2 regions of the Rhizobium sp. BK456 genome follow, and region 2 is predicted to be linked to the other one. Evidence: predicted binding sites of a transcription regulator. Region 2 holds the regulator's gene; the other holds the start of a gene.

Region 1 (11,640 bases), on a different contig from region 2:
ATACGGGATCAAGTTCGACGTCGCCTATACCTCGGTGCTGGTGCGCGCCCAGCACACGCTGAAGCTCATCCTCGACAAGGTCGGCCAGCCGGATCTCCCTACGATCCGCGACCAGGCGCTGAACGAGCGCGACTATGGCGACCTCTCCGGCCTCAACAAGGACGATGCCCGCGCCAAATGGGGCGAGGAACAGGTGCACATCTGGCGCCGTTCCTACGACGTGCCGCCGCCCGGCGGCGAAAGCCTGCGCGACACCGGCGCCCGCGTCTGGCCCTATTACCTTACCGAGATCCTACCGCGCGTGCTTCGGGGCGAGAAAGTGCTGGTCGCCGCCCACGGCAATTCGCTGCGTTCGCTGGTCATGGTGCTCGACAAGCTGACCAAGGAAGGCGTGCTTGCCCTCAATCTCGCAACCGGCGTTCCCATGGTCTACAAGCTGAAGGCGGATTCGACCGTGGCGTCAAAGGAAGTGCTCGGCGACATGTCCGGCGCGCACTGAATGCAATTTGCCTTCCCTGTTCCGACAGGGAAGGCTGCCCTCAGTTCTCAATCGTGAACTGCACTCGGTCGGCCGCAAAGCGGCTGATCGAATATTGCACCGGCAGACCGTCAAGATCGGTGTTCATCGCCTTGGCGATCAGCAGGATCGCGCCGGGCGTCAGCTCCAGATCGGCCAGATCGGCCGTGTTCGCATGGGAGGCCGTCACTTCGGTCGTCGCACGGACATAATCCGACAGGCCAAGATCGGCGAAGGCCTTGGTGATCGATTCGCGCTTGCGATAGGCCTCGCCGATCCCGGCGAAGCGTGCGGCGGGAAACCAGCTCGTCGCTTTTGAAACCGGCCGCTTGTCCGCCTGACGCAATGTTTCCAGACGGATCACCTGCTCCCCCTGCTTCAGACCCAGCCAGCGGGCGACCTCGGCGCTTGCTTCCTCCTGCACCTCATCGAGCAGTAGGCTGCGCATCTCGCGCGCCTGATCGCCGATGCCTGACGTGAAGCGGGTGCGCCGGGTGATCGGAAAATTCAGCCGCTCCTTGCGCTCGATCAGCGTGCCGCGACCTTGTACGGCGCGCACGATCCCCTCCTGCGCCAAGGCCGCCAGGGCGCTGCGCACCGTGTGGCGGTTGACGCCGAATTGCAGTGCCAGGACCGTTTCCGGCGGCACCATTCCCGTTTCGTCATAGGTACCGTTGCCGATCGTCTCGCGAATCCGGTCAGCGATCTGACGCCAGAGCGCCACGCCGGTCTGCCTTTGCACTTGCTTCAATCCCGCCATTCGTTCCCGCCATTTCCCGCGCCCGATGTCACACGCTTGTCACGACATCGATTTAGGACTAAGTATAGCTTGTATGGTTGTCTATATCAATAGACATTTAAAGGGAAGCGGCGATGATATCGGCGGACAGGACAGACGCTGCGTCACAGACGGCATCCGGGCGCAAACGCGCCGCCGATCTGCTGGCGCGCGCGGAACGCAGCGAACTCTCGGCAGTCTGGGATGCGTTGCCGCAAAAGCCTGCGGCGCATCCGGTGCGCGGGCCGGAGACCGGGCTTGTGATGGTCCGCGGCCGCATCGGCGGCGGCGGCGCTCCCTTCAATCTCGGCGAAGTGACGGTGACCCGGGCCACGGTCCGGCTCGACTCCGGCTCGGTCGGTCATGCCCAGGCGCTCGGCACCCATCGCGAGAAGGCCCGGCTGGCAGCGATCTTCGATGCGATGTGGCAGGACGAGGCGACGCAGGATTTCGTCGAACAGGCATTGCTTCTGCCGATCACTGAGCGGCTCGCCACGGCCGAACGCCGCAAGGCGGAGGAGACGGCGGCCACCCGCGTCGACTTCTTCACCATGGTCAGGGGAGACAACTGATGGGCCTGAAGACGGAAGCCTTGACCGGCGGCTTTGCCGACCCGGTCTTCCACGCCCAAAGTGTCTTCAAGATGCTGATGGACGGCATGGCCCGCCCCGGCATGATCCAGACCGTCCAGCCCGAGGCCGCGCCGCCGGCCCCCCTTGGCAGTGCCGCTGGCGCGATCGCGCTCACACTTTGCGACCACGACACACCAGTCTGGCTTTCCCAGGGGCTTGCGAAATCGGCCGTGCCGGAGTGGCTCGGTTTCCACACCGGCGCGCCGCTGACCACGGAGAAGGCCGAGGCACGCTTCGCCTTCACGGAAGCCGGTACCACGCTTTGCCCCTTCAGCCTCTTCGCCTCAGGCACGCAGGAATATCCCGACCGATCGACGACGCTCGTGATCGAACTTTCCGCACTCGAGGGTGGGCGCAGGCTGGCGCTGATGGGTCCCGGGATTCAGAGTGTGACGGAAATCGCGCCTGTCGGCCTGCAGGAGACTTTCCTGCGGCTCTGGACCGAAAACCGCGGGCTCTTCCCGCGCGGCATCGACATCGTGCTGACATCGGGCAATCGCTTACTCTGCCTGCCGCGCACCACCAAGATCACAGCAATGGAGATCTGAGCTCATGTATGTTGCCGTCAAAGGTGGCGAGGCCGCCATCGCCAATGCCCACCGCCTGCTGGCAGACCGCCGTCGCGGCGACCGTTCGCTGCCGGCGATCGGCATCGACCAGATCGTGGCGCAGCTGGCGCTCGCCGTCGACCGGGTGATGGCCGAGGCCTCGCTTTTCGACCGCACGCTAGCCGCACTCGCCGTTCGCCAGTCGCGCGGCGATATGATCGAGGCGATCTTCCTGCTGCGCGCCTATCGCACGACGCTGCCGCGCTTCGGCTATTCCAGGCCGCTCGACACGGCTGATATGACGATCGAACGGCGGATCTCGGCGACCTACAAGGATCTGCCGGGCGGCCAGCTTCTCGGGCCCACTTTCGATTATACCCACCGCCTGCTCGATCCCTCGCTGCTTGAGGACGAAACGGTCGAGGCGCCTGCCCAGCGCGCCGCCGAAACCGGCCGCGTCATGCGGGTCTCCGAGATCCTCGGCGAGGAAGGCCTGATCGAGGCCGACGGCGACATGCCCGAAGATCACGAGATCGGCGACCTGACCCGCGAGCCGATGGAATTCCCGATGACCCGCGACCTGCGCCTGCAGGCACTGGCCCGCGGCGACGAAGGCTTCCTGCTGGCGCTCGGTTATTCCACCCAGCGCGGCTATGGCCGCAATCACCCCTTCACCGGGGAAATTCGCATCGGCGAGGTCGAGGTGGAATTCGACGTGCCGGAACTCGGCTTCGCCGTCTCGCTCGGCGTGATCCAGGTCACCGAATGCCAGATGGTCAACCAGTTCAAGGGCTCCGCCAAGGCGCCGCCGCAGTTTACCCGCGGCTACGGCCTGGTCTTCGGCCAGAGCGAGCGCAAGGCGATGGCGATGTCGCTGGTCGATCGCGCGCTTCGCGCCGAAGAGCTCGGCGAGGATATCACCGCGCCGGCGCAGGACGAGGAATTCGTCATCTCCCATTCCGACAACGTCCAGGCGACCGGCTTCGTCGAGCACCTGAAGCTCCCGCATTATGTGGACTTCCAGGCCGAACTCGATCTCGTCCGCCGCATGCGCCGCGAATTCGAAGCCGCCCGCAGCAGCGGCGAAGACATGAAGGAAGCCGCCGAATGAGCGATCTGGCCAGCTACAACTTCGCCTATCTCGACGAACAGACCAAGCGGATGATCCGCCGCGCCATCCTGAAGGCGATCGCCATTCCGGGCTATCAGGTTCCTTTCGCCTCGCGTGAAATGCCCATGCCCTATGGCTGGGGCACCGGCGGCGTGCAGGTGACGGCCTCGATCATCGGGCCCGACGACGTGCTGAAGGTCATCGACCAGGGCGCCGACGACACGACCAATGCCGTTTCCATCCGCGCCTTCTTCCAGAAGGTCGCCAATGTCGCGGTGACGACGCATACCAAGGATGCGACGATCATCCAGACGCGCCACCGCATTCCCGAAGAAAAGCTCGGGGTCGGGCAGGTGCTCGTCTACCAGGTGCCGATCCCCGAGCCGCTCCGCTTCCTCGAGCCGCGTGAGACCGAGACGCGCAAGATGCACGCGCTCGAAGAATACGGTCTCATGCATGTGAAGCTCTACGAGGATATCGCCCATAACGGCCGCATCTCGCGGACTTACGCCTATCCGGTGAAGGTCCACGGCCGCTATGTCATGGACCCGTCGCCGACGCCGAAATTCGACAATCCGAAGATGCATATGTCGGAGGCGCTGCAGCTCTTCGGCGCCGGCCGCGAGAAGCGCATCTATGCGGTTCCGCCCTATACCGACGTCGTCAGCCTGGATTTCGAGGACTATCCCTTCGATATCCAGCGTTTCGATAAACCCTGCGCCCTCTGCGGTGCCGAGGATGTCTATCTCGACGAAGTGGTTCTCGACGACAAGGGCGGGCGGATGTTCGTCTGCTCCGACACCGATCATTGCGAAGACCGCCGCGCGCACGGACATGCCGGCGAGATGCTGGCCCGGGAGGCTGCAGAATGAGCGATATCCCGCTTCTCAAAGTCCATGACGTTTCGAAATTCTACGGCAGCCGCATCGGCTGCCGCGATGTCTCCTTCGATCTCTGGCCGGGCGAAGTGCTGGCCATCGTCGGCGAGTCCGGCTCCGGCAAGACGACGCTGCTGAATTGCCTCTCCACCCGGCTGCTGCCGACCACCGGCAGCGTCGAATATCACATGCGCGACGGCAGCTACCGCGATCTCTACCGCATGAACGAAGCCGAGCGGCGTTTCCTGATGCGCACCGACTGGGGCTTCGTGCACCAGAATCCGGCTGACGGCCTGCGCATGGCGGTGTCGGCGGGCGCCAACGTCGGCGAACGGCTGATGGCGATCGGCGACCGGCACTACGGCAAGATCCGCGCCTCGGCGATCGACTGGCTGGAACGTGTCGAGATCGATGCCGACCGCATCGACGACCAGCCGCGCGCCTTTTCCGGCGGCATGCGCCAGCGCCTGCAGATCGCCCGCAATCTCGTCACCGGCCCGCGCCTCGTCTTCATGGACGAACCCACCGGCGGCCTCGACGTCTCGGTGCAAGCGCGCCTGCTCGATCTGGTGCGCGGCCTCGTTAACGATCTCGGGCTCTCGGCGATCGTCGTCACCCACGATCTCGCCGTCGCCCGCCTGCTCTCGCACCGGATGATGGTGATGAAGGACGGCTACGTCATCGAACACGGGCTCACCGACCGGGTGCTCGACGATCCGCGCGAACCCTACACGCAGCTGCTGGTCTCCTCGATCCTGCAGGTCTGAGCGCCACTGCAGGTCAAAAACCAGGAAAGAAGACATCATGCCAACGCCCCTCGTCGTTTCCGAAGTCTCGAAAAGCTTCACCATGCATCTGCGCGACGGCATCCGGCTGCCCGTCGTTTCCAATGTCGCCTTCTCGGTCGCCTCAGGCGAATGCGTCGTGCTCGGCGGCCCATCGGGCGTCGGCAAGAGCTCGCTGCTGAAGATGATCTACGGCAATTATGCTGTCGACACCGGCCAGATCCTCATTCGTCACGACGGACGCATCGTCGATCTCGCCGCCGCCGATCCGCGCACCGTGCTCCACGTGCGGCGCCATACGCTCGGTTACGTCAGCCAGTTCCTGCGTACCGTGCCTCGCGTCGCGGCGATCGACGTGGTCGCCGAACCGCTGGTGGCGCGCGGCGAGGACGCCGGCACGGCGCGGGAAAAGGCCGGCGCCCTGCTTGCCAGGCTCAACCTGCCGGAAGCGCTCTGGCAGCTTCCGCCCGCCACTTTCTCCGGCGGCGAACAGCAGCGTGTCAACATCGCCCGCGGCTTCATCACCGAACACAGAATCCTGCTCCTCGACGAACCCACCGCCTCGCTCGACGCCCGGAACCGTGCCGTCGTCGTCGGCATGATCGAGGAAAAGAAGCAGGCGGGCGTCGCCCTTCTCGGCATCTTCCACGACGGGGAAGTACGCGAGGCGGTCGCCGACCGCATTCTCGACGTTCAGCTCTTCTCTCCCGGAAAGATCGCCGCATGAACCGCAAGCTGGGTATCGAGCCCTCTATCCATGAGACAGCCTCCGTCAGCGAGTCCAGCTTCGGACGCTATACGGAGGTTTCCGAACGCTGCCGCATCAGCGAGGCGACCTTCGGCGACTATTCCTACATCATGCAGGACGGCTCCGTCTGGTGCGCGACGATCGGCAAGTTCGTCAATATCGCCGCCGCCGCGCGCATCAATGCCACCAATCATCCGACCTGGCGGGCGACGCTGCATCATTTCACCTACCGCGCCGCCGATTACTGGCCGGACGGCGACATGGAGGAGGACTTCTTCGCCTGGCGGCGCGCAAACCGCGTGACGGTCGGGAATGACGTCTGGATCGGCCATGGGGCGACCCTCCTGCCGGGCGTCACCGTCGGCAACGGCGCGGTGATCGGCGCCGGCGCCGTCGTCTCGAAGGACGTGGCGGCCTACTCGATCGTCGGCGGCGTGCCGGCTAAATTGATCCGCGAGCGCTTTCCGAAAGCGGTCGGCGAGCGTATGGACAGGCTTGGCTGGTGGGACTGGGACCATGACCTTCTGCGCCAGGCGTTGCAGGATTTTCGCAACCTGAGCGCGGAAGATTTTCTAGCGAGATACGGTGGATAAACCTCCGATATAGGCACGGAGAATTGTGACACGAACTACACAAATATGACATGCGAGGTTCATCAAGCGGGACTAATGCGATCCTGACCAAAGGACTGGATCGCAAGGGAAGAGCATGATGTTCGAGCTCAAGAATGTCACACGCCGTTTCGGAAAAAAGCTCGCCGTCGATTCCGTCACGCTCGCCATCCCGCAGGGCCAGATGGTCGGCATCATCGGCCGCTCCGGCGCCGGCAAGTCGACGCTGCTGCGGATGATCAACCGGCTGCAGGAGCCGAGCTCCGGCTCCATTCATTTCGCCGGCGTCGAGGTTTCCGGGCTTCGCGGCGGGGCGCTGCGCAACTGGCAGCGCGACTGCGCAATGATCTTCCAGCAGTTCAACCTGGTGCCACGCCTGGATGTCCTCACCAATGTCATGCTCGGCCGCCTTAACCACCGCTCGACGCTTCTCAGCCTCCTCAACATCTTCACCCGCGAGGAACGTGTGCATGCGATCGCAGCGCTCGAACGCCTCGGCATCGAGCAGACGGCGTTGCAGCCAGCCGGCACGCTGTCCGGCGGCCAGCAGCAGCGCGTGGCGATCGCGCGGGCGCTGATGCAGAACCCGAAGATGGTTCTTGCCGACGAGCCGATTGCCTCGCTCGATCCGCTGAATGCCAAGATCGTCATGGATGCGCTGCGCGATATCAACGAGCGCGAGGGCATCACCGTCATCACCAACCTTCATACGCTCGATACCGCCCGCAACTATTGTGAGCGCATCGTCGGCATGGCCGGCGGCTGTGTCGTCTTCGACGGCAAGGGCTCGGAACTGACCGCCGAGGCGGTGAAGGCGATCTACGGGACGGACAGGGATGGTGCCGGCATCGACGAAACGATGACCTCGACATCCATCAATCCGGCTCCCGAGCGGGCAGACAATCAATCCGCCGGCACCCAACCGCTGGCGCTGGCCGGCCTCTGAGCGAGGCGGCCGCGATCGAACGCCCGCGTCAAGGGCACACTTCTTCGTAACGGAAGACCGGGGGCACCGGTCAATAGGAGAGACGACATGTTGAAGAAAGCACTCTTTGCGGCAACGGCGCTCTTCGCGCTAGCCGGCGCTGCCCATGCAGCCGATCTCAAGGAATTCCGCATCGGCATTCTCGGCGGCGAAAACGAAACCGACCGCTTGCGCAACTATGCCTGCCTTGCCGACCACCTGAAGCAGGAATTCGGCTTCGAGAAGGTGTCGCTGTTCCCCGCCGCCGATTATGACGGCGTTATCCAGGGCCTGCTCGGCGGCACGCTCGACTTCGCCGAACTCGGCGCTTCCGGCTACGCAGCCGTCTCGATCAAGGATCCGAAGGCCGTTACGCCGATCCTGACGACGCAGCAGAAGGACGGCTCGACCGGCTACTACTCGATCGGACTGGCGCTCAAGTCCTCCGGCATCAAGACCATCCAGGACGCCAAGGGCAAGAAGCTCGGCTACGCCGATCCGGACTCCACCTCGGGCTATCTCGTGCCGCTGACCCAGATCCCGAAGGACACGGGCATGCCGAACGACAAGTTCTTCGCCTCGACCCAGTTCAACGGCGGCCATGAGAACAACCTTCTCGCCGCTTACGACGGCAAGGTCGACGTCGCCGTCGACGATTCCTCGGGCATCGGCGAATTCAAGGACGGCTACACCTCCGGCACCTTCCGCAAGGAAGTCGACAAGGGCGCCGTCGATCCGAACAAGCTGGTCGAAGTCTGGCGCTCGCCGCTGATCCCGAACGGCCCGCTCGTCGTTCGCAACGCGCTCGGCCAGGACTGGCAGACGAAGCTCGCAGCCTTCTTCACGGCTCTGCCTGAGAAGGATCACAAGTGCTTCGCAGCTGTCGAAGGCGGCGACTACAAGGGTTACGTCCCGGTCAAGCACGACTTCTACAATGCCGTCGTCGAAGTCCGTAAGGCTGCCATCGGCGGCTGATCGGCTTTTGGAATGCGGGGCGGCCGGAAACGGCCGCCTTTTATGTTTGATCGGGCGAGGCGTCCATGACTGTTGCCGATACACAGCCGCATATGCAGAGCACCAGGGAGATCCGCACCGCCTGGGAGCGGATGGTCGCCAGGCGCCGCTTCTACACCATCCTCGGCCTGGTTATTCTGATTGCGGCTTTCGCAAGCTCCGTTCGCTTCGCCGACGAGAGCAATGCCGGCCATTTCTTCGACCGCCTGCCGCATCTTTTCGATTTCCTGAGCTGGCTCATCCCTAAGGATTGGAACGACGTCTGGCGCGCGCTGTTCGACACTGCGAGCGTAAACGACAAGGGCGGCGAAGAATTCAATTTCGACAAGGGCCGCGTCTACGTCTGGGGCGCCTTCTATATCCCTGAATATTTCGAACTGATGATCGTGACGATCAACGTGGCGCTGATTTCGACGATCGTCGCCTTCATCTTTGCCGTTCCCTTGAGCTTCTTTGCCGCGCGCAATCTGACGAGTTCATGGCCGCTGCGCATCTTCACCAAGCGCCTGATGGAATTCCTGCGCGCCTTCCCCGAGATCGTCATCGCCGGCCTGTTTTCGGCGATCCTGTCGATCGGGCCGGTCGCCGCCATCATCGCCATAACCCTGCACACGATCGGCGCGCTCGGCAAACTCTTCTACGAGGTGGCCGAAAATATCGACATGAAGCCGCATGAGGGCATGAAAGCCGTCGGCGCCAACTGGTGGGAGCGGGTGCGCTTCGCCGCCGTGCCGCAGGTGCTGCCGAATTTCACCTCCTATGCGCTCTTACGCCTCGAGATCAACGTGCGTGCCTCGACCATTATCGGCGCCGTCGGCGGCGGCGGCATCGGCGAGGAGCTGAAGCTTTCGATCTCGCGTGGTTTCGGCGCCAAGACGATGGCGCTCGTTTTGATGCTGTTCGTGACGATCGTCGCCGTCGACCAATTCTCCGCATGGCTGCGCCGCCGCCTCGTCGGCGAGCACGCCTTCCTCCTGCAACATTGAGGCCGCCATGACGGTGATCGACGCCAACCGCATGCACGAAATCGAAGCGCGCTATCCGGAATATTTCCACCGCTCGTTCCGCCAGCGTTTCGGCGGGCTGATGATCCTAATCGCGACGCTGCTCTACAGTCTCTATGCCGTCTGGTTCTTCGACCTGCCCAAGCTTTTCGCCGAAGCCCATTGGGAACGCGTCGGCATTTATCTCAGCCAATGGGTGAGCTACGACGTTCAGCCGGAATTCCGCATCGAGGACGACGGCTCGATCGACATCCGCTATCCGCGCTTCTCGCCGCTCGGCGACAATCCGCATCCGGACTGGCTGGTCAACAATCCCGACGGCAGCATCACCGTGTCGATCAGCGGCACCAGCCGTACGGTCACCGTTTCGAAGAGCCAGACGGTCGTCACCGCCCACGGCATCACCGTTCCGGTCGATGTTTCGAGCGGTGCGCCTGAGGTGGTCGGACCAGTGCCCGGCTGGATGACCGTCTATAACGACAATGTGCTTGCCGATCTCGGATTTGCCGGTAATGTCAGCATCTCAGTCGACCGAGTGAAGATCCGCAAACGTTTCATCGGCTGGGCAAATTTCATCTTCGACACGCAGTCGTCCTTCTTCGACAAGCCGCTCGGCGAGGTCGTCGGCCTCATCGTCTCCGGGCCGCGCATCAAGCCCGACCAGTCCAACCTGTCGCTCGCCTTCGACGACATCTGGAACAACAGCGAATGGCAGCATGGCGACGTCTGGACCAAACTTTTCCAGACGATCGTCATGGCATTCCTCGGAACGCTGCTGGGGTCGCTCGCCGCTTTCCCGCTCGCCTTCCTGGCGGCACGCAACATCACGCCGAACCGGCTCCTCAATCAGATCCTCAAGCGTTTCTTCGACTTCCTTCGTTCGGTCGACATGCTGATCTGGGCGCTGTTCCTGACACGCGCCTTCGGGCCCGGCCCGCTTGCCGGCAGCGGCGCGATCTTCCTCACCGAGACCGGCACACTCGGCAAGCTCTATTCCGAAGGGCTGGAGAATATCGACAACAAGCAGCGGGAAGGCATCAAATCGACCGGCGCTCAAACCGTGCTGGTCCATCGTTACGGCATTATGCCGCAGATCGTTCCCGTCATCGTCAGCCAGACGCTCTACCAATGGGAATCGAACGTGCGTGGCGCGACGATTATCGGCGCCGTCGGCGCCGGCGGCATTGGTCTCAAACTCTGGGAGGCGATGCGCACCAACGCCAACTGGGAAAACGTCGCCTACATGGTCATCCTGATCCTGATCGTCGTCTTCCTTTTCGACGCCGCCTCGAACGCGCTGCGCCACCGGCTGATGGGCACGAAAACCCACTGATCCATCGGCTGGAAAGGCCGTGGCGGCGCTGCCGCCATCATCATTCTGTCACGGAAATCTTTTAGCCGGGAGCCTGCTTGCGGTTCGCCGCCAAATCACTGCACATTGCGCTCCCCGTTCGACGATCCCCAGGATAAAAGCCTTGCGCTACGCTCTCTATTTTTCGCCGCCGAAGGATGATCCCCTGACCGGCGCGGCCTCGCTCTGGCTCGGCCGCGATGCTTTCAGTGACGAGACCTATCCTGCACCGGAGCATGAGCGGCTCGGTGCGGCAGAGCAGTTCGAGCTGACTGCCGATCCGCGCCGCTACGGCTTTCACGCGACGATCAAGGCGCCGTTTTCGCTCGCCGCTTCGGTCACCGAGAGGGATCTTATGGCCGTCGTCGAGGAGTTTGCCGCGCGCACTGAAGCCTTCGAGATTCCCAAGCTGGTGCTCGGCCAGCTCGGCCGTTTTTTTGCCCTCGTTCCCGGTTCTGTTCATCAACCGCTTCAAGATTTCGCCGCGAAGGTGGTAAGATCCTTCGAACCGTTCCGCGCAGCGCTTACCGAGGCCGATATGGCGCGGCGCAACCCGGAGAAGCTCAGCGACAGCCAGCGCGCCAATCTGCAGCGCTGGGGTTATCCTTATGTGATGGAGGATTTCGGCTTCCACATGACGCTCACCGGCCAGGTGCCCGAGCCACGCGCCTCGGTGATGAAAACCATTCTGACCGAGCG
Region 2 (11,640 bases):
GCGCCGCCGCCTATCTGGTCGCGCGCAGCCGGGCCTCAGCACTTGCCGGAGGCAGATCCTCCGCATTGCATTCACGGCCGGCCTATTACGGCGCCTATGCGGCGATCTGGGCGGTTCTTCCCGCCCTCATCGTGCTTTGCGTCTGGCTTTCTGTCAGCCCCGGCATCATCCAGACCTCGGTTCGCAGTGGCTTCCCTGCCGACGTCAAGGCGCAAGCCGCCGTCGAGCAGGATCTCGGCTATTCGATGGTGGCAACCGTTGCCCGCGGCCTGACGATGCTGAGCGCGGACGAAGCCGCAGCGGTCGCCGGCGATCCGGCCGCCCTGCAGGCCAAGCTCAGCGAGAAGGGCGTGCCGCTTGCCGGCCAGCCGCAGCCTTACATGCTCGACGCCGCCAAAAAGCTCAACACCATGAGCATGACCAGCCGCCTCGCCATGACGGCGGTGGTCTTTGCTCTCGCCGTTGCCGGCGCCTTCTATGCGCTGCGCGCGATTGCGCCCCGCTTCCGCGCCCGCAACCGGGTCGAGCGCGTCATACTCTGGGGCCTGCTGCTCGCCTCTTCGATCGCCATCCTGACGACGATCGGCATCGTGCTTTCCATGCTGTCGGAAGCAGCACGCTTCTTTGCCGTCGTTCCTGCCGCCGACTTCTTCTTCGGCACCGTCTGGGATCCGCGTTTTGCCGGTGCCGGCAGCTCGTCCTTCGGCCAGTTCGGCCTCATCCCGCTGCTGCTCGGCACGCTTTATATCGGCCTGGTCGCCATGCTGGTCGCCGTTCCCGTCGGCCTCTTCGCCGCCATCTACATGGCCGAATACGCCTCGCCGAAGCTGCGCGGGGTCGCAAAGCCGCTGCTCGAAGTGCTCGCCGGCATTCCGACGATCGTCTACGGCTTCTTCGCCCTTGTCACCGTCGGCCCGTTCCTGCGCGATTTCTCCGCTCAGATCAGCGGCCTGCTCTCCGGCAGCTACACCAACTTCATCCAGGCGCAGAGCGTCCTGACCGCCGGCATCGTCATGGGCATCATGCTGATCCCCTATGTCTCCTCGCTGTCGGACGACATCATCACCGCCGTGCCGCGGGCGCTGCGTGACGGTTCGCTCGGTCTCGGCGCCACACGCTCCGAAACCATCAAGAAAGTGGTCTTGCCGGCCGCTCTGCCAGGCATCGTCGGCGCATTGCTGATGACGGCCTCGCGCGCCATCGGCGAAACCATGATCGTCGTGCTGGCCGCCGGTGTCGCCGCCCGCATCCAGATCAACCCCTTCGAGCCGATGACGACGGTGACCGTCAAGATCGTCAATCAGCTGACGGGTGACCTCGAATTCACCTCGCCGCAGACGCTGGTTGCCTTTGCCCTCGGCATCACCCTGTTCTGCATCACGCTTTGCCTCAACATCTATGCGCTCTACATCGTGCGCAAATACCGGGAGCAGTACGAATGACGGATATTGTTTCTCCCACAACAGGCGTCACCATCTCCAAGGCTCCGGCGCGCCGCGATATCGGCATCAAGCGCCGCTACGCCGCCGAGCGCCGGTTCCAGGCCTATGGCATCGCGGCCATCAGCTTCGGTCTCGTCTTCCTGTTCATCCTCCTGTGGACGGTGATCGGCAAAGGCTACACCGCCTTCCAGCAGACGGCGATCACCCTGCCGATCGAATTCTCCGAGAAGACGATCGACCCTAGCAACAAGCGTGCGACCGACCCTTCGGTGCTGGTTGCCGCCAATTATCCGGTTCTGCTGCGCGATGCGATCGTCAAGCACCTGAACATCAACGCCTCGAGCAAGCCTGACGTGCGCGATGCATCCGCCATGCTTTCCAAGGGTGCGCCGATCCAGCTGCGCGACATGGTCGTCGCCGACCCGTCGATCATCGGCAAGACCGTCAATGTCACCGTGCTCGCCGACGCCAACGTCGACAGCGCCAACAAGGGCCAGATCGACCTCTCGGTCGATGAGAAGAACCGCAAGGTCAACGACAAGCAGGTTGGCTGGATGAACGAGCTGAAGGCGAGCGGCGCTCTGCACAAGCAGTTCAACACCGGCCTCTTCGTCAACGGCAATTCCAGCCGTCCGGAGGCCGCGGGCCTTGGCGTTGCGCTCATCGGCTCGCTCTACCTGATGCTGATCGTGCTGGTGCTGGCTCTGCCGATCGGCGTTGCCGCCTCGATCTATCTCGAGGAGTTTGCGCCGAAGAACAGGCTGACGGATCTGATCGAGGTCAACATCAACAACCTCGCCGCGGTTCCCTCGATCGTCTATGGTCTGCTCGGCCTTTCCGTCTTCATCAACTTCGTCGGCCTGCCGCGTTCGGCCTCGCTGGTCGGCGGCCTGGTGCTGACGCTGATGACCCTGCCGACGATCATCATCGCGACGCGCGCCGCGCTGCGCGCCGTGCCGCCGTCGATCCGCGCCGCAGCGCTTGGCCTCGGGGCCTCGAAGATGCAGATGGTATTCCACCATGTTCTGCCGCTCGCCATGCCCGGCATCCTCACCGGCACGATCATCGGCCTGGCGCATGCGCTCGGCGAAACCGCGCCGCTGCTCTTGATCGGCATGGTCGCCTTCGTCGCCAACGCGCCGACGACACCGCTCGATCCCTCGACGGCTCTGCCGGTGCAGGTCTATATGTGGGCGAACGAGGCCGAACGTGCCTTCGTCGAGCGTACTTCGGGTGCCATCATCGTCCTGCTCCTGTTCCTGATCGTCATGAACATGGGCGCCATCCTCTTGCGTCGTCGCTTCGAGCGCCGCTGGTAAACGGAGTTACAGATCATGAACATGTTGACGGAAGCTGCAGTTGAAAAGGCGCTGGATCAGAAGATGAGCAACGTCCCGTATAAGATGATCGGTCAGGATGTCTCGGTTTATTACGGCGAGAAGCGCGCGCTTTTCGATGTGAACCTGAACATCCGCGAAAACACCGTAACCGCGCTGATCGGCCCGTCCGGCTGCGGGAAGTCGACCTTCCTGCGGAGCCTCAACCGCATGAACGACACGATTGACGGCTGCCGCGTCGCCGGCAAGATCACCCTTGACGGCGACGATATCTATGATCCCGATATCGACGTCGTCGAACTTCGCGCCCGCGTCGGCATGGTTTTCCAGAAGCCGAACCCGTTCCCGAAGACGATTTACGAAAACGTCTCCTACGGCCCGCGCATCCATGGCCTGGCCAAGTCGAAGGCCGATCTCGACCAGATTGTCGAGACCAGCCTGCAGCGCGCCGGCCTCTGGAACGAGGTCAAGGACCGGGTGCATGAATCCGGCACCGGTCTGTCGGGCGGCCAACAGCAGCGCCTCTGCATTGCGCGTGCCGTCGCCGTCAGCCCTGAAGTCATCCTGATGGACGAGCCCTGCTCGGCGCTCGACCCGATTGCCACCGCCAAGGTCGAGGAGCTGATCCACGAACTGCGTGAGAATTATACGATCGTCATCGTCACCCACTCCATGCAGCAGGCCGCGCGCGTCTCGCAGCGCACCGCCATGTTCCACCTCGGCAATCTGGTCGAGGAGAACGACACCGATAAGATGTTCACCAATCCCGACGATCCGCGCACCCAGGACTACATCATGGGTCGCTTCGGCTGATTTTGGCGTCACCAAGCCTTCCCGTTATTCGAGGATAAAGCCCCATGGCATCGACACATATTTATTCTGCCTATGATGATGATCTGAAGTTCCTGTCCAGGCGGATTTCCGAAATGGGCGGCCTGGCCGAGCAGATGGTCGCCGAATCCGTCCGGGCGCTGGTCAACGGCGATACCGCGCTGGCCCAGAAGGTGATTTCCGACGACGTGATCCTCGATCACGCCGAGCGCGAAATCGGCGACAAGGCGATCGTCACCATCGCCCGCCGTCAGCCGATGGCCTCGGACCTGCGCGAAATCATGGGTTCGATCCGCATCGCCGCCGATCTCGAACGCGTCGGCGACCTCGGCAAGAACACCGCCAAGCGCGTCATCGCCGTGCAGAGTACCGGCGTCCCGCGCAAGCTCGCCCGCGGTCTCGAGCATCTGTCCGAGCTGGCGCTCGTCCAGCTCAAGGAAGTGCTCGACGTCTACACGACACGCGCCGCCGACAAGGCGAGTGCGATCCGCGAGCGCGACAACGAGATCGACGCGATGTACACCTCGCTGTTCCGCGAGCTCCTGACCTACATGATGGAAGATCCGCGCAACATCACCAGCTGCACGCATCTTCTCTTCTGCGCCAAGAACATCGAGCGCATCGGCGATCACGCCACCAACATCGCCGAGACCATTTATTACATGGCGACCGGAGCACAGCCGGAAGGCGACCGTCCGAAGGACGACAGCGCCAACACCGTCGGCGCGGTCACGGAATAACCGCCTAAACCAGACGATTGCGCGCGCGCCCATGTGGGGCGCGCGAAAAGGTCGCAGCCAATTTTTGTGAATTTGCGCAGGATGCATTGCTTAAATCACCCCCGGTTTAAGGATCATGCGCGAGGAGACCGACACGCATGATCCCGAGAGTTGCAGTTGTTGAAGACGAGGAAGCCCTGAGCGTGCTTCTTCGCTACAATCTCGAAGCTGAGGGCTTCGAGGTCGATACCATCCTTCGTGGCGACGAGGCCGAAATCAGGCTTCAGGAGCGCACGCCCGACCTTCTTATCCTCGACTGGATGCTGCCCGGCGTCTCCGGCATCGAACTTTGCCGGCGACTGCGCATGCGACCGGAAACCGAGCGCCTGCCGATCATCATGCTGACGGCGCGCGGTGAGGAGAGCGAGCGCGTCCGCGGATTGTCGACGGGCGCCGACGATTATGTCGTCAAGCCTTTCTCGACCCCGGAACTCGTCGCCCGCGTCAAGGCGATGCTGCGCCGCGCCCGCCCCGAGGTGTTGTCGACCGTGCTGAAATGCGGCGATATCGAACTCGACCGCGAAACCCACCGCGTCCACCGCAAGAGCCGCGAAGTCCGCCTCGGCCCCACCGAATTCCGCCTCTTGGAATTCCTGATGTCGTCGCCCGGCCGGGTCTTCTCCCGCTCGCAGCTCCTCGACGGCGTCTGGGGCCACGACATCTATGTCGACGAACGCACCGTCGACGTCCATGTCGGCCGCCTGCGCAAGGCGTTGAACTTCTCCAACATGCAAGACGTCATCCGCACCGTCCGCGGCGCCGGCTATTCGATGGAAGCCTGAGGGGTTTCCATCTTTTGTGCCGGTGTCGGCCCCTCACTCTAACCCGACCGGGGTCGAGCCACTCGTCTCGACCCGTCCTTCGGACCCCCTTAAACGGGGCGAGGAGACGTGTCCTACGTGACGTTGGAGAGGGACCGAGAGGTCGCGGCATATCCCCTTCGCCCCGCAAGCGGGGAGAAGGTGCCGGCAGGCGGATGAGGGGCAGCCACACCCAGCCCACTCGCATAAAAAAACGGGCCACTCGGCCCGTTTTCGAATTCTCTGCAATGTCGCCCGCTCAGCTCGCCCGCGCGGCGGCGCGGCGGCGTTCGTTCACCGGCTGGTAGGCGAGCTTCTGGTGATAGCTGCAATAGGGCGAGTTGTCGGGGGATTCGCAGCCGCAGAAGTGGAAGTCGTCCTTCAGCGGATCGCCGACCGGCCATTTGCAGGTGCGTTCAGTCAGTTCCGTCAGGCCGAGGCGGCGCGAGATCGGCACGACCACGTTGCCCTTCGGCACGTATTCCATTTCCTCGACCGTTTCGATCTCGATCTCTTCCTTCAGCATCGTCGCGCCCTGCTGGCGGGTAACGGTGCGGGTAGCGATCCGCGAGGCGTAGTTCGGTGCGCGCGGTGCCGATGTATTGCGTTTCGGCGTGCGCGCCGCGGCGGCCGTGCCGCCGGCCTTGGCGCGGCCGGGAAGGCTCAGCCGGTGAACCTTGCCGATCACAGCGTTTCTGCTGACACCGCCAAGTTGCGCCGCGATCTGGCTGGCGCTCAGTCCTTCGGCCCAGAGCTTCTTGAGTTTCTCGACCCGCTCGTCTGTCCAGTTCATGCCCTGTCTCCACCTTCTGCGTTGGTGATGGCAGAATCCCTCACCGTTGTCCCGGAAGCCTCCGAAACAAGAAACGCTTGATCAATTTTGGTGACTAGTTCCGCCGCATGCAGTCTAGTAATTGAACTTTAACCTAGTGTGAGCCTGACTCCGTGACAAGAGTCGCATGAATCAGGATGAATCGAATTCGGAGTTTTCCCCAACTTGCTTCCGCTGCGTGGCATTTCTGCAATATTGCCTGTTGAAGGCCGAAAACACCGCTGTACAAGCTTGCTGCATGCGCTAAGGGCGCAGTTTTGTTGACATTGCAGCGCGAAAAGGAAATAGTACCGCTGGCCGCCGCAAGGCGGCATTTTTGATTTTTCGGGCCTGGTTTTCTTAGCCGGAGTCCCATGTTTGACAACGCTGATCGGGAGACCCGCGCCATGGCTGAAGCCGCGCCGCTTTATGACACCTATTCTCGTGCCCCACTGCGGTTCGAGCGAGGCGAGGGCGTATGGCTGATCACCGAAGGCGGCGAGCGTTATCTCGATTTCGGCGCCGGCGTCGCCGTCACCTCGGTCGGCCATAGCAACCCGCATGTGGTTGGCGCGCTGAAGGAACAGGCCGACAAGGTCTGGCACCTCTCCAACATCTATGAGATCCCCGGCCAGGAGCGCCTCGCGAAGCGGCTGACGGACGCCACCTTCGCCGACAAGGTGTTCTTCACCAATTCAGGCGCCGAGGCGCTGGAATGCGCGATCAAGACGGCGCGCCGCTACCAGTTTTCCAAGGGCCATCCCGAGCGCTTCCATATCATCACCTTCGAAGGCGCTTTCCATGGGCGCACGCTCGCGACCATCGCTGCCGGCGGCCAGGAGAAATACCTCGAAGGCTTCGGCCCCAAGGCGCCGGGCTTCGATCAGGTGGCCTTCGGCGACATCGAAGCCGTCCGCGCCGCCATCACCGATGCGACGGCTGGAATTCTCATCGAGCCCGTGCAGGGCGAAGGCGGCGTCCGCCCGGCCACGCCTGAGTTCATGAAGGCGCTTCGCCAGCTCTGCGACGAAAACGGCCTGCTGCTGATCCTCGACGAGGTCCAGACCGGCGTCGGCCGCACCGGCAAGCTCTTTGCTCATGAATGGTCGGGCATCACGCCCGATATCATGGCGGTCGCCAAGGGCATTGGCGGCGGTTTCCCGCTCGGGGCCTGCCTTGCGACCGCTGAGGCCGCCTCCGGGATGAAGGCCGGCACGCACGGCTCGACCTATGGCGGCAATCCGCTCGCAATGGCCGTCGGCGGTGCCGTGCTCGACATCATCCTCGCCGATGGCTTCCTCCAGCAGGTGCGCGACGTAGCACTCGTCTTCCGTCAGGGACTGGCCTCGCTGAAGGACCGCTATCCCGATGTGATCGAGGATATCAGAGGCGAGGGGCTGCTGCTCGGCGTCAAGGCGGCGGTTCCTTCAGCCGAACTGCTGCAGGCGATCCGCGCCGCGCATCTGCTCGGCGTGCCCGCCGGCGACAACGTCATCCGCCTTCTTCCGCCCCTCGTCGTCACCGCCGAGGAAGCCCGCGAGGGCCTTGCCCGCATCGAGCGCGCCGCCGAGAGCATCCGCGCCTCCAAGGTCAAGAAGACGGCTTGAAAGGATTGCGCCTGCGGGCGCACGACAGGTAAGAACATGGCTCCTAAACATTTCCTCGACCTTTCGGCGGTCACCTCAGCCGACCTCAGAACCATCATGAACGATGCGCTCGCCCGCAAGCAGGCCTTCAAGGCCGGCAAGGGCGACAAGCCGCTCGCCGGCAAGATGCTGGCGATGATTTTCGAAAAGCCGTCGACCCGCACCCGCGTCTCCTTCGATGTCGGCATGCGCCAGCTCGGCGGTGAAACGCTGTTTCTATCAGGCACCGAGATGCAGCTCGGCCGCGCCGAGACGATCGGCGACACCGCCAAGGTGCTGTCGCGTTATGTCGATGCGATCATGATCCGCACCACCGAACATTCCAGGCTGAAGGAGCTTGCCGAGCATGCGACCGTGCCGGTGATCAATGCGCTGACGGATGACACCCATCCCTGCCAGATCATGGCCGATATCATGACGTTCGAAGAGCACCGCGGCCCGATCAAGGGCAAGACCATCGCCTGGACCGGCGACGGCAACAATGTGCTGCATTCGCTGGTCGAAGGGGCGGCGCGTTTCGGCTACCGCATGAACATGGCCGTGCCCCTTGGTTCGGAGCCCAAGGATCACTATCTGAACTGGGCCCGCAATGAGGGCGCCGAAATCATGCTCTGCCATGATGCCGACCGTGCGGTCGACGGCGTCGATTGCGTGGTGACCGATACCTGGGTCTCCATGAATCAGGAACATCGGGCCCGGGGTCACAACGTCTTCCAGCCTTATCAGGTCAACGCGGCCTTGATGGCCAAGGCCGGCAGCGATGCATTGTTCATGCATTGCCTGCCCGCGCATCGCGGCGAGGAAGTGACGGACGAGGTGATCGACGGCCCGCAATCCGTGGTCTTCGATGAGGCGGAAAACCGTCTTCATGCGCAGAAGTCGATTCTTGCTTGGTGCCTGGGCGCGATCTGAACCACAATCGGACGCCGCGTGTGAAAACGCGCGGCCGCGCGAGCGAAGGGCACCCTGTCCTTTCGCTTGAAAACTAGGAGTGAATCCATGGCAGAAGCTGCAGCCGCCCTCGGCCAGTTCGATTTCGCCGGCGATGACCATGTCGTCCCCTTCCAGGTGGAGGGTCTGGACGTGCGCGGCCGCGCCGTCCAGCTCGGCCCGATGCTCGACGCGATCCTCGAGCGCCATCATTACCCCGCACCCGTCGCCCGGCTGCTTGCCGAAGTCGTGGTGCTGACGGTGTTGCTCGGCACCTCGCTGAAATTCGACGGCAAGTTCACCGTGCAGACCAAGGGCGATGGCCCGGTCGACCTTCTCGTCGCCGATTTCTCGACGCCGGAAAATGTCCGCGCCTATGCCCGTTTCGATCAGGCGTTGCTCAACAAGGCCATTGAAGCTGGGGAAACCGAGCCGGAGCAGCTGCTCGGCCGGGGCGTGCTCGCCTTCACCATCGATCAGGGCAAGTTCGGCCAGCCCTACCAGGGCATCGTCGAACTCGACGGCACCTCGCTCGAGGACATCGCCGGCGTCTATTTCCGCCAGTCGGAGCAGATCCCGACGCGCGTACGCCTGGCCGCGGCCGAACTCTTCGACCGCGACGATGCCGGCAAGCCGCGCCATCGCTGGCGGGCAGGCGGCCTTGTCGCCCAGTTCCTGCCTGAGGCGCCGGAGCGCATGCGCCAGCCGGATCTCCACGGCGGCGACGGCGACACCGGCGGCCGCCCGCATGGTGAGGACGACGCCTGGACCGAAGCCCGATCGTTGGTCGAGACCATCGACGCCGATGAATTGACCGACCCGCTGGTTGGCACCGAGCGGCTGCTGTTTCGCCTGTTCCACGAACGCGGCGTCCGCGTCTACGAACCGCGGGCGGTCTTCGACCGCTGCAGCTGTTCGCGCGACAAGATCAAGGGCGTGCTGAAAGGCTTTACCGCCGAGGAGATCGAGGCCAGCCAGGAAGACGGAGAAATCGCAGTCACCTGTGAATTCTGCTCGACCACCTACCGCTTCGAGCCGGCCGAACTTCAGCCGGCCGAATAGGCGCGGTTGAGCACGCACAGAACGAATACAAAAGATTAGCGATGATGCAGCACGGTGACTCGACTTTCGGTAGTCACTGTGCACCAATTATCCAATTGGTTCGGGGATGGGGACTTCATGCGTATTTTTTATGTCGTAGTCGCACTCATGGCTGCGATGCCACGAATTGGCTTGGCTGATGATAAGGCAATCCAATGGAAAGAGGTCGGGGGCTGGACCGTGGCTGTCGACCCGACTTTAGACAATGGCTGTTTTGTTCTGACTTCCTTTGATGATGACACCATTTTTCGTCTCGGTTTCAATTTCCGAAAAAAGGACAAACCTCTGTACATTCTGCTTGGAAATCCGAACTGGAAATCCTTGGAGAAAGGTAAGCATTATCCCATCGAACTCTCGTTAGACCAGTCTCGATGGACGGCTGATGCGAGAGGTCTTGATCTCGATGGCCTCAAATCATTGTGGATCGATACCGACGATACCGACTTGATTGAGGAGTTCGCTGGTAAACTGAGTTTCCGCGCCCGCTTTAACGGAAAAGAGATTGTTGCCCTCGGTTTGAAAGATTCCGAGAGGGCAGCGGATGAGTTGCTCGCTTGCCAAAAGGCGGTAAACGATGCGGTCATGAAACAGCCGGGGCCGCCACAATCAAAAGATCCGTTCGAATCAAAGCCAGGCACCCAAGCCTCGGATCTTTTTGACCTTTAGTTGATTGCTGACTGGGCAAGCCCGAGGATCCACGGCGGGGGGTACGGCGCCCATGTTGGTACTGACTGGAAGGCTGCAGCCGGCCGCGTCCGAGCGCAGTGCTTGCCGCATGGGTCCTCGGGTCAAGCCCGAGGACGACGGAGCGTTGGGAGAAACGAGCGGCAAGAGGCGGGACGTCTCGGAATTCCAGCAAAATGCGCAAACGATTTTGCGTAAGAAGCACGTAAAGCGAACCCACATCCAACAAAACCGCTGCACACTTTTGATGAATTTGCTGCCGGCCGCTCGCCTCTTGCCGGTCGTTGCCCCACCCTCCGTCGTCCTCGGGCTTGACCCGAGGACCCATGCGGCAAGCACGGCGTTCGCGTTCGAACTGACAAGCAACCCGTCAGTTGAGCACGCGCAACAGCCCCGGTGAATCCAGCGAGAAAGCGGGAATGTCGACATCGAACATCTCGCCTTCATCCGTTTCCATCTGGTAATGGCCGAACATCAGGCCGGACGGCGTGTCGAGCGGGCAGCCGGAGGAGTATTCGTAGGTGTCGCCGGGGCTGAGACGCGGCTGTTCGCCGACGACGCCGGGGCCGGTCACCTCGTCCACCTGTCCGTTCTGGTCGGTGATATTCCAGTAGCGGTTGACCAGGCGAACCGCGATGGCGGAATTGTTGCTGATGACAATCCGGTAACCCCAGACATAGCGATCGTCTTCTGGATCGGATTGCTCCTCCAGATAGAATGGCTCGACGACGACTTCGATATCTTTTGTGAGGGCGCGATACATGCCTTGCACCTTAGTCAAGATATGTTACCCGTATCTTATAAGAGGCGCTGTCCGTCAAGAAACGGAACGTTGATCGTGACTAAAACGGTCCTGATCCAAGCTGTTTCGATCGTTAAGCCTAATTGACAGTGTTAATTTCACTTCCGAACGCCGGCACCGCCGAACTTGTTCCCCGGCCGGACCGCAGTGAGGTCCGGCCTATCACATCGTGGCGTGCCGAACCCCCGAGGGGTCCGGCCGCCATGGGTGGGATCAGGCCGAGACCTTGGCAAGCGCCTTGGCGAAATCCTCGATCAGATCGTCGGTATCCTCGATGCCGGCCGAAAGGCGGACCGTGCCCGGGGAAATGCCGAGTTCGGCGCGCGCCTCCTCCGTGAGGTTCTTGTGCGTCGTCGTCGCAGGATGGGTGATCAGGCTCTTGCTGTCGCCGAGATTGTTGGAAATCTTGATGATCTCGAGCGCGTTCTGCAGCGCGAAGGCCGCCTCCTTGCCACCCTTCAGCTCGAAGGCGACGAG

The links. Region 2 encodes PhoB, which activates phosphate uptake and scavenging genes when phosphate is short. Its sites were predicted from a motif close to TGTCATNNANCTGTCAT; they were not measured.
Region 1: phnC (phosphonate ABC transporter ATP-binding protein) is a predicted target of PhoB. The motif match lies at 6,625-6,641, and genes of this name have one in related genera.

What each region holds. Positions count from the first base shown of each region.
Region 1 covers NZ_JACIAO010000013.1:57,673-69,312, forward strand. Annotated here, with positions in the region: gene FHX03_RS28915 (2,3-bisphosphoglycerate-dependent phosphoglycerate mutase) at 1-499, shown strand, start outside; gene phnF (phosphonate metabolism transcriptional regulator PhnF) at 540-1,277, opposite strand; gene phnG (phosphonate C-P lyase system protein PhnG) at 1,391-1,867, shown strand; gene phnH (phosphonate C-P lyase system protein PhnH) at 1,867-2,475, shown strand; gene FHX03_RS28935 (carbon-phosphorus lyase complex subunit PhnI) at 2,480-3,586, shown strand; gene FHX03_RS28940 (alpha-D-ribose 1-methylphosphonate 5-phosphate C-P-lyase PhnJ) at 3,583-4,458, shown strand; gene phnK (phosphonate C-P lyase system protein PhnK) at 4,455-5,231, shown strand; gene phnL (phosphonate C-P lyase system protein PhnL) at 5,269-5,976, shown strand; gene FHX03_RS28955 (DapH/DapD/GlmU-related protein) at 5,973-6,590, shown strand; gene phnC (phosphonate ABC transporter ATP-binding protein) at 6,709-7,554, shown strand; gene phnD (phosphonate ABC transporter substrate-binding protein) at 7,642-8,547, shown strand; gene phnE (phosphonate ABC transporter, permease protein PhnE) at 8,613-9,572, shown strand; gene phnE (phosphonate ABC transporter, permease protein PhnE) at 9,580-10,923, shown strand; gene FHX03_RS28980 (DUF1045 domain-containing protein) at 11,066-11,640, shown strand, end outside.
Region 2 covers NZ_JACIAO010000001.1:884,696-896,335, reverse strand. Annotated here, with positions in the region: gene pstC (phosphate ABC transporter permease subunit PstC) at 1-1,442, shown strand, start outside; gene pstA (phosphate ABC transporter permease PstA) at 1,439-2,761, shown strand; gene pstB (phosphate ABC transporter ATP-binding protein PstB) at 2,777-3,592, shown strand; gene phoU (phosphate signaling complex protein PhoU) at 3,637-4,350, shown strand; gene phoB (phosphate regulon transcriptional regulator PhoB) at 4,488-5,171, shown strand; gene FHX03_RS04690 (GcrA family cell cycle regulator) at 5,449-5,982, opposite strand; gene FHX03_RS04685 (aspartate aminotransferase family protein) at 6,408-7,607, shown strand; gene argF (ornithine carbamoyltransferase) at 7,644-8,558, shown strand; gene FHX03_RS04675 (Hsp33 family molecular chaperone) at 8,646-9,638, shown strand; gene FHX03_RS04670 (hypothetical protein) at 9,756-10,343, shown strand; gene apaG (Co2+/Mg2+ efflux protein ApaG) at 10,732-11,124, opposite strand; gene FHX03_RS04660 (O-succinylhomoserine sulfhydrylase) at 11,377-11,640, opposite strand, start outside.